DNA from 2 places in the Sporosarcina sp. CAU 1771 genome. Region 2 is predicted to be linked to the other one. Evidence: predicted binding sites of a transcription regulator. Region 2 holds the regulator's gene; the other holds the start of a gene.
The links. The regulator LexA, encoded in region 2, represses DNA repair genes until DNA is damaged. The targets are predictions, from matches to a motif close to CGAACATATGTTCG.

Region 1 (7,831 bases), on a different contig from region 2:
ATTTGGATTAGAGCGTGATGATACTTTCAATGGATTCACCATTTTTCCTCCTTATTTTCGGATGTCTGTGGAACAGATATGTCCCTAGACCATCCTATGAGAAGTCGGAATCGTTTAGACGCAACTTAATTTTCAAATGGTCGATCATCATTTATGGAAACACGTTCTACAGAGAGTGCTTTTCCAGTTCCATCTTCCAATTCAGTAAACAATCCGTTCAATTGTGTGCGTCCTTGTTTGGGTACTTCAAATCGAACTGGCAAATTTGTTTTAAAGCGATACAAGACGTCTTCTTTTTTCATTCCAAGAATCTCATCGTATGGCCCCGTCATACCCGCATCTGTTAAATAGGCTGTTCCACCCGGCAATATTCGATCATCCGCCGTTTGGACATGAGTGTGCGTTCCTACGACCACTGATGCCCTCCCGTCTAGATGCCAACCCATCGCAATCTTCTCACTCGTTGCTTCGGCGTGAAAATCAACGAAAATAAGTGGAGATACTTCCTTCGCTTCTGCGATTAATTCATCTACTTTTTTAAATGGATCATCATGTGGCGGTAAGAAAGTTCTCCCGTGCAAATTAATGACAGAGAGTGTAACTCCATTTTTTGAAATGGTAGTCATACCTTTACCCGGAGCTTCATCTGAAAAGTTAGCTGGACGAATGAGGTAATCCGTTTCATCGATGAAGTCGTATATTTCTTTTTGATCCCACGTATGATTGCCCATTGTAACTACATCGACACCTGCTCGAAGCAAATCATCAAAAATTGCTTTTGTAATTCCTCTTCCAGATGCTGCATTTTCTCCGTTTGCAATAACAACATCAGGATTATACTTTCTCTTTAAACGAGGTAAATAACGATACACCATATCCCGACCGGGTGACCCTACAATATCGCCAATAAATAATATTTTCATTAGTATTCTCCCTTAGAATAGAAAAAAGGCTCCCAGAGCGAAGTGCACGGAAGCCCCTTTTTTTATTTTGCGTATTCAACCGCTCGAGTTTCTCGAATGACTGTTACTTTTATGTGACCTGGATAATCAAGCTCTTCTTCGATTCGTTTGCGAATGTCTCGCGCGAGTCGATGCGCTGTAATATCGTCGATCTGATCTGGTCGTACAATAATTCGAACTTCACGTCCGGCTTGGATGGCAAACGATTTTTCAACGCCATCATAAGACTCTGAAATTTCTTCCAGTTTTTGCAACCTACGAATGTAGTTTTCAAGTGTTTCGCTTCGTGCACCTGGTCGAGCCGCAGATAGTGCATCTGCTGCTGCCACAAGAACAGCGATAACTGAAGTTGCTTCTGTGTCTCCGTGGTGAGATGCGATACTATTTATGACAACTGGGTGTTCTTTGTACTTCGTTGCCAATTCAACACCAATTTCAACGTGGCTTCCTTCAACTTCGTGGTCAATTGCTTTCCCAATGTCATGAAGTAAACCTGCTCGTCTTGCTAGTGTAACGTCTTCTCCTAGCTCAGCCGCTAAAAGACCCGTTAGGTATGCAACTTCTGTTGAGTGTTTCAGTACGTTTTGTCCGTAACTTGTACGGAAACGCAATCTACCAATAATTTTAATTAAATCTGGGTGTAGATTATGAATGCCAATATCAAATGTTGTTTGCTCACCCGTTTCACGGATTAGCTCGTCCACTTCTCTTCTTGACTTGTCTACCATTTCTTCAATTCGAGCTGGGTGGATTCGTCCATCCTGTACAAGCTTCTCAAGTGCCAATCGCGCTGTTTCACGACGTACTGGATCAAAGCCTGAAAGAATTACCGCTTCTGGCGTGTCATCAATAATTAAATCAATACCTGTCAGGGTTTCAAGTGTCCGGATGTTACGACCTTCCCGACCGATAATTCGACCCTTCATCTCGTCATTCGGTAAATTAACAACGGATACGGTAGTCTCGGCAACATGGTCTGCAGCGAAACGTTGAAGTGCGATGGATAGTATTTCACGCGCTTTTTTGTCTGACTCTTCTTTCGCTTGCAATTCGGATTCCTTCGTCATTACAGCAATGTCTGTAGCTAGTTCTTTTTCCACTTCGCTTAAGATGAGTTGTTTTCCCTCTTCTCGCGTTAGTGAAGATATTCTTTCAAGTTCTGTCTGTTGGACAGCAACAAGTTCTTCCGCTTTGCGTTCCATCTGTTCAATTTGCTGTTGTCTTTCGGTAAGCGCTTCTTCTTTACGCTCAAGACCCGCTTCTCTTTTGTTAAGCGAATTTTCTTTGCGATCCAGATTTTCTTCCCGTTGCAAATGACGATTTTCCTGCTTTTGCAGTTCAGCTCGTCGCTCCCGGATTTCTGATTCCGCTTCAATTCTCAGTGTGTGAGTTTCATCTTTCGCTTCTAGCAGTGCCTCTCTTTTCATGGCTTCTGCTTCCCGCTTCGCCTCTTCGACGATCGTTTCAGCCGAGTGTTTGGCACCCGTCACTTTTGAATCATTCACTTTTTTATTAACAACATAGATAACAAGAGCACCGACGATGAAGCCGAGCAAAGCGGAGATGATAATTTCAAACATCCAAGTCACCTCCTCCTGCTATTCTTTTCATTTTCAGTCGGCTTGTACATTAACGTTCAACATACTGCCTAATTCGATTCATATCAATTCATAATGAATGTACAAATATACAACTTAATTGTATCTATGTAAAAATGCTATGTCAAGGTTTCACAAGTACTGTCTTTCTATAAGGGTATTTGAATTCGCACTATAGCTCCTCACATTTCATGGTATTTTTAATTCATGTACGTTCGTTTTAATGAAAAAACCGATTCTACCTCAATTAAGGTAGAATCGGGTGTATACTTTTTATTTTTCTTCTTCAAGAATTAGCTTTAGTTCTTCTTCATCATCTACATCATGTCCATCCACAACAACCGCTTCACCAGTTAAGCCGTAAGATGCACGAATTTTCTGATCGATTTCCATTCGAATTTTCGGATTGTCAGCAAGGAATTGTTTGGAATTTTCACGTCCTTGTCCAAGACGTTCGCCTTCATAGGAATACCATGATCCACTACGTTGGATAACTTCTGCTTCTGTACCTAAATCTAGAATTTCTCCTTCTTGAGAAATTCCAAATCCGTACATGATGTCAACCTCAGCTAATTTGAATGGTGGTGCAACTTTATTTTTGACAACACGAATTCTCGTTTTGTTTCCAACAATGTCATTACCATCTTTAATTGCTTCTCCGCGGCGTACATCAATGCGAACAGATGCATAGAATTTTAACGCCCGTCCACCAGGAGTCACTTCTGGGTTACCAAACATAACGCCAACTTTTTCACGGATTTGGTTAATGAAAACCGCATTCGTATGTGATTTATTAATCGCGCCCGATAATTTACGAAGCGCTTGGGACATAAGTCGAGCTTGAAGACCAACGTGGGATGCACCCATCTCGCCTTCAATTTCTGCCTTTGGTACAAGTGCAGCAACGGAGTCAATAACTACAATATCGACTGCTCCACTTCGAACGAGCGCTTCACAGATTTCAAGTGCTTGTTCACCTGTATCCGGTTGTGAAAGAAGAAGCTCGTCTATATTTACGCCAAGTCTTTTTGCATACTCAGGGTCAAGCGCATGCTCTGCATCTATAAATGCGGCTGTTCCGCCGGCTGCCTGTGCAGCTGCGATTGCGTGAAGTGAAACTGTTGTTTTACCCGAACTTTCAGGACCATAGATTTCAACAACACGACCACGTGGATAGCCGCCTACTCCTAGTGCTATATCAAGTGCTAACGAGCCGCTCGATACTGTCGACACAGCTACACCTGTTTTTTCTCCCAATTTCATAATAGAACCTTTACCAAATTGCTTCTCAATTTGCTTTAATGCCATGTCAAGTGCCGCTTTACGGTCCTTCAAATGCATTTCCTCCCTCAAAATAACGTTCTGTTTTTCTTACTGTCTAGTCTCCAGCGTCCAGCCTACTGTGGAAAAGACGGATTCCCCAAAAGTCAAAGAGCGACTTCTGTGGATTCCCCTATTTCCTTCGCAGACTAAACGGGCGCTTGCGCTTTTCTTACTGTCTCTACTATACTCCTTTATTGAGAAGTATTCAACTAAAAAACGAACGTTTATTCGACTCTTTTTTTGAATTCTCCTTTTCAAGTGAGAATAAGAGGCAATTATAGATTTTAATTGAGAATAGAGCACTATAATTTAATTTTGAGCATCGAACGTATTTAAATGCTTAATCAAATAATAAAGTGCAAACTTCGCCGAGCGAACTCGATTCGTATTTCGTAAGCCAGAAAGTGTGAGTTTATAAGCTACTGGTTCCTCGTTTGGCATTGCCACACCTATCCACACTGTTCCAACAGGTTTCCCGTCATGAGGATCTGGTCCTGCTGCCCCTGTAATACCTATTCCGATGCTCGAATCCATTTTTTGCATTACACCTGTCGCGAGCGCGATTGCGCACTCCGAACTTACAACCCCATAATCGGCAAGTAATTCCGGCTTTACTCCAAGTTGTTTTTCTTTCATTTCATTATTATAAACAACGACGCCACCTACTAATGCTTCACTAATCCCTGGTTCATCTGCAAGTTCTCCCATAAAGAGACCTGCTGTTAGACTTTCAGCAGCAGCGATCGTTAAATGATGCTTCTTAAGTAACTCCGCAGCTTTGGATGACAGTGTATCCCCATCAGTTCCGTAAATGAAGCCGCCCACAATTGAACGAAGTTCTTTTTCAACTGGATCGATAAGTTCATTTGCCTCCGACTCTGAGTTTGCTTTCGCCGTTATTCGAAGTGTCACAGCCTCAGCGGTTGCAAGTGGAGCAATTGTAGGATTTGTTTGTTTCTCCAGTAAATCCTGAATTCGGAATTCAAGTTCTGCTTCACCGATTCCATAAAACTTTAACACCCTCGAAGTAATTACTTCTTGTTTTCCAATGACACCAAGTAAATACGGTACAACCTCATCGGTAAACATCGGTTCCATTTCATGAGGTGGTCCTGGCAATAAGATGTATTGAACGTCCTGTTGTTCAACAGCCATTCCCGGTGCCATTCCTGTTCGGTTCGCTAAAACTGTAGAACCTTCGAAAACGAGCGCTTGCTTCTTATTGTTCTCGGACATGGTACGACCTGTTCGTTTAAAGTACTGTTCAATATAGTCAAGAGCAACGCCATCACTCACGAGCGTAGCTCCAATTTGCTTAGCAATTGTTTCTTTTGTTAGATCGTCTTTCGTCGGTCCAAGTCCACCTGTAAAAATAAGTACATCTGCACGTTTTTTAGCTATCGAAATTACTTCATCCAAACGCGAAGGATTGTCCCCTACTACTGTATGGTAGTAAACATCAATTCCTACTTCGGCTAGCCTTGAAGAAATAAATTTTGCATTCGTATTCATAATTTGTCCAAGTAAAAGCTCTGACCCTACCGCAATAATTTCTGCTTTCATTCAAAGACATCCCCTTACATAGATTCAACAAGTATTTTTCTGTTTTTATAAAAGTAATCCACACCAGACCAAACTGTAAAGATAAGTGCGATATAAAGCATTATTAAACCAAATGGGATCCCCATAGACTCAAAAACAATGTTGTTTAGGAGCAATGATGAAATCGCAATAATTTGTGCAACCGTTTTAAGTTTTCCTAACTGATTTGCCGCTACGACTTCGCCACCTCCTGCAAGAATCAATCGAAGTCCTGTAACTGCAAATTCACGGCTTATAATCACAATAACGATCCACGATGGTGCTGATTCTATTTCAACTAAAATAATTAATGCAGCTGAAACAAGTAACTTGTCCGCAAGTGGATCAAGAAACTTGCCCATATTCGTCACTAAATTGTATTTTCGGGCAATATAGCCATCAAGCCAATCTGTTGCTGAAGCAAATATGAAAATAAGTCCTCCAATAAGATGGCCTATTCCTAATTCTGTCCCTAAAAAAGTAGTTGTCCCCCAACCAAAATCAACAAGCATGAATAACATGAAGACGGGAATTAGTAGTACACGAAATACGGTTATTTTATTCGGTAAGTTCAATGTTAACACCTTTCCTTTCAAAGAAAATAGTCATCTAGTGAGATGACTATTATTCTTTCATATATTTGATGACGATTGTTTGTGTAGTAAGCTCTGACACATATTCTAGTAATTCACCATTGACGTAAATTGCAACTTCAGGTGAATACCCTACTCGTACTCGTACTTCATCTGTATCAGAAACATCAAGTTCTACTGTTTCTCCAGCCTTCATTCCACGTGCATTTGGAGTCATTCGTTCTTTTTGAGCTCCGTCCAAAACACCAATCCAAGAATCCCCTGTGGTACGAATTTCAAGGGTAAAGCGATCTGCACCTTCCAATGTATACGTCGATGTTTGACCATTCACTTCTAAATGAGAAAGCTGTTGTTCAAGTTTTTCAGGAACTTCTTCTGTTACCGGTTCCTCATCAACTGGTTCCTTCTCATCCGTAGATACTTCTGGAGTTTCCCCATCAGGTTGGGTACCGTCTTGAACAGTGATTGGTTGTTGTTCTCCGACATCGTTAATCGGGGCCTGCGTAGATGCATTATGTTTAATTAAGAAGTAAACAACAAAGATAATAACAATTATGAACAGTGCCACAGTAATTTTCGGCATTAGTTGAGCAAATTGACTATTTCTTCTCGGCATCGTTCTTCTATTTACCATTGGCTGAACGAGTTGACTCTCTTTTTCTTCCAGTTCAGACTTCGGTGTACTTTCCCTATATAATGAAAGCATTTCTTCGGCATCAAGCTCTACGGCCTCAGAATATTGTTTAATAAACGCACGTACATAAAAGGAACCGGGCATCATGCTATAATCTTCGTTCTCAATACCTGAAAGATACCTTTTTTGTATTTTCGTTATTGACTGTAAATCTTCCAACGTGTAACCTTTAGCTACTCTCGCCTCTTTAAGGCGGTCACCCAGTCCGGACACCTAAAACACCTGCCTATCAAAAGTTAAATATATCGAATCCGCCCATAGATCCACCGCGATCGGACATCATGTGATTCTTCTCCAAAACCTCGTATGTAATTTCTTGATCCGGGGTTGTTCGCAATTCAATTATATAATCAAAATCTTTAATGTCGTATTCAGAATGCTGTACAAAAATATCAGGATGCTCGACTACTTTAATCGATGGAAGTCGCATCATTTCACGTACTAATTGCAAATGGCGTTCATCTTCAGCTCTACGTGAAACAATTCCGTCTAGAATAAAAATATTATTCTCCGAAAACTCATCTCCTGCGAGCGTATTCCGAACCGTTTGTTTAATCATAGTAGACGAAAGAAAAATCCACTTTTTATTTGCACAAACGCTTGCCGCTACAACAGACTCTGTTTTTCCGACACGGGGCATTCCTCTAATTCCAATTAGCTTATGGCCATCTTGTTTAAACAACTCTGCCATAAAATCAACAAGTATACCGAGTTCACTACGTAGAAATCGAAATGTATTCTTTTCGTCTGAATCACGTTGGATATAGCGTCCATGTCTGACAGCTAATATATCCATCAGTTTAGGCGTTCGAATTTTCTTAATTTCAATCGTTTCCATTGTCGATGCAATCAATTCAAAACGAGCTATTTGGTCATCGTCTTCGGCGGTTAACAACATACCTCGATGTCCATTTGCAACTCCGTTAATTGTAACAATATTCACGCGCAACATACCCAATAGCGATGCAATATCTCCGAGAAGACCGGGACGGTTTACTTGGACTTCATACTCACAGTACCATTCACCCATTCGACACATACCCCTTCCAGTAAAGATAACTTACTATTTATAATAACGGA
Region 2 (7,831 bases):
ATCATTGGTAAGGATGCCTTACTCGGAATTCACGGCGAATCCATGGGTGCAGCTACAACCATACTTTACGCAGGAACTTTTGAAGATGAAGCCGACTTCCACATTGTCGATTGTCCGTTTTCGGACTCATCAGAGCAAGTTCTTCATATTTTAAGAAAAGATACACCCCTTCGAAATGCAATGGTCATTCGTATTGGGAATTTGTTTATGAGAATGCGAGATGGCTATTCACTTAAACATGTCTCACCAAGAGAAGTTGTAGGGAATATAAAAAAGCCGATGTTGTTTATTCATAGCTTGGAAGATGACTTTATTCTCCCTTATATGACCGAAGAATTATTCGAGGCGAAACAAGGAGACAAAATGTTAAAGCTTTTTCCTAAGGGCGGTCATGCCAAATCCTATAATGACAACCCGAGAGAATATACAAAAACCGTGAAAGAATTTCTGGACACATTCAATTTAAACTGAATTCATGAAACACCTGCTAAAAGTACCTGCAGGTGTTTTTTGGATGTATTAAAAAATCACTTCCCCCAATTATTTCTAATGGGAAAAGTGACTGAAATTACTTCTTAGTTTTCTTTGCCTTTTTAGGCTTTTTACCTTGATCATCACTTGCTCTATTCATTTGAGTCATCATCTGATTAATTTTCTTTTGTGACGGTTTCTGACCCATTTGCATCATCATCATACGTAACATATCTTCATTAATTGGTGGATTATCTTTTAAATATTTCATCATATATTGACGTGCAATGAAAAATCCAAGAGCCACACCGCCCAATAGCGCGACGACAATTAAACTAATTCCTAATGGTAAGCTCATCCGCTATACCTCCTTCACTTTCGTAATTCGTTTTACTCTACCCCGTAGAATTATACATCATATACGCAGTGAAAGGCAATGAGACTTATGTAAATATTCCTTATAAACTAGATTACTGCAAAAAAACAGGAATTGGAATCAAAAAAGCTCCATTTTTAACAATCTAAAATGGAGCTCACTTATAATTCTGTTCGAATCTTCAACGAAATGCTACCTCTTCCCTACCTAATCTTCGTGAATATTTTAGAGGCTTTAACCATCCCCACTCGCCTTGGCCATCCATTACTGCAAAAAAACGATTCCCAGACTCAGATAAAGCAACGAATAAATCCAAATCTAACATACGCGATCCATCACAATAAACATGCATCAAGTAATTTGAAAGCGATATTGAAATGGTTCCCTTTACTGGATGTGTTAAAACGTACGTTCCTTCGTCATTAATATATGTTGAAAATCCCTTACCTAAAGTATCGACAATCGCTTTACTAATTGTTTTCCTCTCGATAAGATCACATAAGTAGTGAACTTCTTTTAAGTGTTCGCTTTGCTCCAAATTCTCCGTTAATAATTCATAAAATAATTGCTCTCGCCCAATAAAAAACGGTTGGTACATTTTCTTCACTTTATAAATGCCATATGATCGCATCATCGCCACCTCCTAATGAAATCGTACATGTATTGAACTGAAAAGTCTGTCACATTGCGGAGTAGAACGTCACTATTATTGTCACATTGGGACAATTACTGAAAATATAGTCAAAAAAATCGAAAAAAGCTGTACGATCAATCTAAATTCGATTGATCGTACAGCTTTTAAATTAATTATCTAGTAATGCTTTTACTTTTGTGAGTACATTTTCTTCAGTAAATCCGTATTTTGCAATTACGGTATCTCCAGGTGCACTTGCTCCGAACGTATCGATGGTAATGAGATCACCTTCATCTCCAATATACTTATGCCATCCAAGAGAGGCGCCCATTTCAATACCTAGACGTTTTTTCACATCTTTCGGTAAAACACTTTGCTTATATTCTGCGTCTTGCATTTCAAATAGATCCCATGAAGGCATTGAAACAACAGACACATCGATTCCTTCAGCTGCTAATTTTTCTTGTGAAGCAACCGCCAAATTCACTTCTGATCCTGTAGCAATTAAAATTGCATCTGCCTTTTCTTTCTTGGCAGGAGAAATAACGTATGCACCTTTTTTTACGCCCTCCATTGCTAGCTCCCCCGATTTAGGAAGAACAGACAAATTCTGGCGAGATAAAATGAGCGCAGTTGGTCTATTTTTTGATGACACTGCAATATTCCATGCAGCAGCTGTTTCGTTCGCATCTGCTGGACGAATGATTGATAGACCTGGCATTGCTCGTAGTGCAGCTAAGTGCTCAACAGGCTCATGAGTTGGGCCGTCTTCCCCTACTGCAACACTGTCATGCGTGAAGACGTAAGTGACCGGAACCCCCATGATTGAAGACAAACGAATAGCTGGACGTACATAGTCACTAAAGACGAAGAACGTTCCACCAAATACGTGCAATCCACCGTGAAGAGCCATTCCATTTAATGCTGTACCCATAGCAAATTCACGAACACCGAACCAAATATTACGCCCCGAGTAATCCGTAGGCAAGAAATCGCCTGAACCTTTAATCGTTGTCTTATTTGATCCCGCAAGGTCTGCACTACCTCCAAAGAACGAAGGAACTACTTTAGCAATTGCATTGATTGCGTCGCCTGAAGCTGAACGCGTTGCATGTGAAGTACCCGCTTCGTAAGTTGGGAGTAATTGTTCCAGATTTTCAGGGACTTTACGTTCAATCGCATCTTTTAACTGAGCTGCAAGAGTTGCATGAGATTCCTCGTATTTTGCGAAAAGCTCGTTCCATTGTTGTTCTTTTTGCACACCAAGTACATCAGCAGCTTCTTGGAATGTTTCATAAACACCTTCAGGAACATGGAAATCTTCTTCAAAAGTCCATTTGTAATATTCTTTCGTTAATTTCATTTCATCTTCACCAAGTGGCATACCGTGAGCGTCTGATTTCCCGCCCCGATTCGGTGAGCCATACCCGATGACTGTTTTTACTTCAATGAGTGTCGGTCCACCCGTATTTGATTTTGCTTGTTCAATTGCATTTGAAACATCACCGATTTCATTGCCGTCTTCAACACGGATATAGTTCCAACCGTATGATTCAAAACGCTTACGAATATTTTCTGTGAACGACATATCTAAATCACCATCAAGTGAAATGTCATTGCTATCGTATAACACAATTAGTTTATCGAGTTGTAAATGACCTGCAAGTGATATTGCCTCAGCAGCAACACCTTCCATTAAGTCCCCATCTCCACAAAGAGCATATGTATAATGGTCAACAACATCAAATTCAGGTTTGTTGTAAGTTGCAGCCAAATGCTTTTCTGCCATAGCCATACCGACTGCCATTCCAATTCCTTGACCAAGTGGTCCAGTAGTCGCCTCTACACCTACCGTATCGCCGTATTCAGGATGTCCTGGCGTTGAAGAACCCCACTGTCTAAAGTTTTTAATTTCAGCCATTGGAAGCCCGTAGCCACCAAGGTGAAGTAAGCTATAAAGAAGCATTGAACCATGTCCAGCCGAAAGTACAAAGCGGTCTCGGTTAAACCATTGTGGATTTGAAGGATTGTGGTGCATATGTTTTGTCCAAAGCGTATAAGCCATTGGAGCAGCACCCATTGGCAATCCCGGATGTCCGGAATTTGCTTTTTCAATTGCATCAATTGAAAGTGTACGGATGGTATTAATTGCAAGTTGATCAATTTGTACGGTCATTTGAGTACATCCCTTCCCAATTATATCTTTACTACATCTACTAGTTTAGACAAGTAGCGCTTCAAATACAATACTTCGGGCCAAACCATTGACTATTGTAAGTATTTTCCGTCTTTTGCACGCTTGACTTTTTCAGGTGTTACGTCATTTCCCTCAGGATCGACGACTTTGACGTGTTCAATTGTATCGCGCATCGATGAACGAAAGGTTTCCAAGTACTCTTTGCGAAGAGAAGTCTGCTCTTTTGCTTCTTCCATAGATAGACCTGTCGTTTTTGATTTGTTAGCTAATACATTTATGCGATTTATTTTTTCTTTAGATAACATGTGAATTCCTCCATTTTCGTTTCATATAAAAAGGTATACAAAAAAACAGGAAAGTGCAACCAATCAGCCTTCCTGCTCGAGTTCGTATTCTTTATATCGACGATGGACCGTTGCCTTACTAATAGTATGCCCTAGCCCCTTTAGAACTCCCGTTATTTCTTCGTACGTCAAACCTTTATCGCGCAAAGATACAATCTCACTCACAGGGATTTCTATCCGCTCTCGACCTTCCGCATTGCCTCTATTTTTTAAATTGCGCTCAGGTCGGTACCCATCTCTTACAGCCCTTTTCATCCCACGACGTATTTTTGCATTATGTAACTTACGTTGATATTCCTCAACAATCGAAAGGATTTCAAGGAGCATTGTATCCATTTCATTCAATGCAATTGGACCGCTATCATTGTACGTGTAAATTGCAGTTTCAGTTTTAGCTAATAAATGCAAAACTGCCATTCGTGCATTCCCACGCCCTAACCTCGTTTCATCTTGAATAAGAACCGCATCGATTTCCTCATCCCGCACATATTCCAGTAAATCAAGCAGACCATCTCGTTCAATATCGAATCCACTATGCTGATCGGTGAATGTTGCCGAAAGATCCAATTCAAGTTCTACAGCTAAGCGTTTCAACTCTTCCTCTTGGCGGGATAAAGACATTTCTTGTTCTTGTTTGTTTGTACTCACTCTACAATAAATCACACATTTTTTACGTGACATCTTCACTCGTCGTCTCCTTCAAGATGAATTGCAATTTCATTTTTATCAATTGAATTGAATACAGGTACCTTCAATTCGTTTCCTGCAATGATATTCGTAGAATTTAAGTCGTTGAGCTTTTTAACTTCTGCAATCCATTGTTCCGTTACCATCTCTTCACCATATTTAGTCGCTAAATACAAAAGTGTATCACCCTCTATTACTGTAACCTCATTGTAATCAATTTTCTTGTTTAATTTATTTGTTCCGATAAAAGAAAAAGTTAAGCAAAGCACCATTATTAGAAGTATATAAGAATTATTTTTAATGAAAGTCATCATTTCTCCTCCTTGCGAATGTTTGTTCTGGAATGTCTGTTCTTAATATAATTTATAATCGTGTGAATGTCAACCCTTTTTAGAACTAACGTTTGCTAACTTATAGAACACCTGTTACACTTAAATTAAATAAAGTTATCATGCGGAAAAGAGATTTTTCACGTAGGTACATTGCTAAACTATTTCTTGAGAGGTGAGTGATAAAATGACTAGATTGAAGGAAACTAAGAAAATATCTAAGAGACAAGAAGACATCATGGACTTCATTAAATCCGAGGTGAAGCAAAAAGGTTACCCGCCTTCTGTTAGAGAAATTGGTACTGCTGTAGGACTAGCTTCAAGTTCAACAGTCCACGGTCATCTAGCCCGTTTGGAAAGCAAAGGTTACATAAGAAGAGACCCTACTAAACCAAGAGCTATCGAAATTTTAGATCCCGAAGGAATGGATATTTTTAAACCAGGTGTTCTCAATGTTCCTCTTATTGGGAAAGTAACAGCTGGACTGCCAATCACAGCAATTGAAAATATTGAAGAATACTTCCCACTACCTGAAAGTTTTGGTATGGCCGAAGATCAGTTATTCATGCTTGAAATCGTAGGAAACAGTATGATTGAAGCTGGAATCCTCAACGGAGACCACGTTGTTGTTAAACAACAGCAAACTGCACAAAACGGAGAAATTGTTGTCGCTATGACAGAGGATGATGAAGCAACAGTAAAACGCTTCTTCAAGGAGAAAGATTATTTCCGTCTTCAGCCTGAAAACTCTTCAATGGAACCAATTATTGTAGACAATGTATCTATTCTTGGAAAAGTTGTCGGCGTGTATCGGCATATTCATTAAGAATACAAAAGGAACTGTTCCCCAACAAACTCATTGGGAACAGTTCCATTTTTTTTATTTACTATCGATTAATTGTTTTTCAACAAGCTTTCCTAAAGATGAAAGAACCGCTAACTTTACATGTTCATACGTTAGCCCGCCCTGTACATAAGCGGTGTATGGAGGTCGTATTGGACCATCTGCCGTCAACTCAATGCTCGATCCTTGAATGAATGTACCAGCTGCCATTATCACATCATCTGTATACCCTGGCATATAAGAAGGTTCTGGTGCAAAATGTGCGTTGATAGGAGAGTTTTCTTGGATTGTCTGGCAAAAGGCTATCATTTGCTCAGCATTTCGGAAATTGACTGACTGGATTAAGTCTGTGCGTTTCTCCGAATAATGGGGAGTCGTATCCAACCCATAATCATCCAAAAGTGCCGCCGTAAAGAGCGCCCCTTTAACCGCTTGACTTACGACATGGGGAGCTAAAAAGAACCCTTGGTACATTTCAAGTAATGTGTCGAGAGATGCCCCTGCTTCAGCACCTAAGCCCGGTGAAGTCATACGGTACGCACATTGCTCGACGAGATCTGCACGACCTGCAATGTAGCCTCCTGTTCGAACTAATCCACCACCAGGATTCTTAATGAGAGATCCCGCCATTAAATCTGCGCCTACCTCAGTTGGTTCATTCTCTTCAACAAATTCACCGTAACAATTGTCAACAAACACAATCAGATTAGGATTGACTTCTTTCACTCTTCGTACCATTTCACCAATTTCATCTATCCTAAACGAAGGACGATTAGAATAACCTTTCGACCGCTGAATGCCGATTACCTTCGTTTTGCTATGAATATTTTTAATCACTTCATCAAAGTTTACCGAACCATCTTCATTCAAATCAATATGTTTGTAAGTAATCCCGTAGTCATGAAGAGATCCCGTGTCTTTGCCATTTCCTGTAACGATGGAATCCAAAGTATCATAAGGTTTACCCGTAATATAAAGTAACTCATCGCCAGGACGAAGAACACCAAATAAGCTAATTGAAATTGCATGTGTACCTGAGATAATTTGGTTGCGAACTAAGCAAGACGCACTTCCAAACACATCTGCATAGACTTGCTCCAATGTATCCCGCCCCTCATCATCGTAGCCATAGCCCGTCGAACCATTCAAATGAAAATCACTCACTCGATTCTTTCGGAACGCAGCGAGTACTTTCGCTTGGTTCGTAAACGCAATTTTTTCTACGTCTTTAAAATACGGCGCAAGCTTCGTCTCAATTTCTTCTACTTTATTCATTAATGCCTCATTAAACATTTAAATTCCTCTTTCTTTTTACATATTCCATTTATTATCTTACCAGTTTGCTCCCGGTGGTCAATGTTTCTGAATAGTGATTGTTGAAAATATATTTATATCTGATAAAGTAACTAGTGGAGAAACGGAGGCAATCGAGTTGGCTTGGGATGTATTTAACTGGATTGGGACAATTGCATTTGCAGTTTCTGGAGCAATTGTCGCAATGGAAATAAAGTATGATCTTTTTGGTGTATATATTTTAGGTATTGTCACCGCATTTGGTGGTGGCGCTTTACGGAATCTCTTAATCGGGGTTCCAACGTCCGTACTTTGGGACCAAGGCTCCTTATTTCAAGGTGCACTTATATCGATTACAATCATTTTTTTATTTGCAAATAAATTACTCAATCATTGGGAACGATGGGGAAACTATTTTGATGCGGTGGGTCTTGCTGCATTTGCAATTCAAGGCGCCTTATTCGCCGTAAACCTTGGCTTACCCGTTAGTGCTGTTATTGTAGCAGCTGTACTTACTGGTTCAGGTGGAGGTATTCTTAGAGATTTGCTTGCTGGAAGAAAACCACTCGTTTTCAAGAGGGAAATTTATGCGGTATGGGCAGCATTAGCTGGGCTTTTAATCGGAGTCGGCGTGTTCTCAAGTGATTTTTCGCTTT

Region 1: a site for LexA is predicted at 4,101-4,114, ahead of recA (recombinase RecA). Genes of this name have one in related genera too.

The regions. Positions count from the first base shown of each region.
Region 1 covers NZ_JBTLRN010000001.1:510,909-518,739, reverse strand. The annotation lists gene ACXYMX_RS02585 (stage V sporulation protein S) at 1-42, opposite strand, end outside; gene ACXYMX_RS02580 (TIGR00282 family metallophosphoesterase) at 126-923, opposite strand; gene rny (ribonuclease Y) at 986-2,542, opposite strand; gene recA (recombinase RecA) at 2,834-3,895, opposite strand; gene ACXYMX_RS02565 (competence/damage-inducible protein A) at 4,193-5,446, opposite strand; gene pgsA (CDP-diacylglycerol--glycerol-3-phosphate 3-phosphatidyltransferase) at 5,461-6,039, opposite strand; gene ACXYMX_RS02555 (RodZ domain-containing protein) at 6,089-6,964, opposite strand; gene ACXYMX_RS02550 (DUF3388 domain-containing protein) at 6,981-7,781, opposite strand.
Region 2 covers NZ_JBTLRN010000029.1:28,572-36,402, forward strand. The annotation lists gene ACXYMX_RS14970 (alpha/beta hydrolase) at 1-471, shown strand, start outside; gene ACXYMX_RS14975 (YneF family protein) at 569-829, opposite strand; gene sirA (sporulation inhibitor of replication protein SirA) at 1,029-1,481, opposite strand; gene tkt (transketolase) at 1,651-3,657, opposite strand; gene ACXYMX_RS14990 (DUF896 domain-containing protein) at 3,750-3,983, opposite strand; gene ACXYMX_RS14995 (YneB family resolvase-like protein) at 4,047-4,703, opposite strand; gene yneA (cell division suppressor protein YneA) at 4,706-5,020, opposite strand; gene lexA (transcriptional repressor LexA) at 5,226-5,864, shown strand; gene ACXYMX_RS15010 (methionine gamma-lyase family protein) at 5,919-7,175, opposite strand; gene ACXYMX_RS15015 (trimeric intracellular cation channel family protein) at 7,315-7,831, shown strand, end outside.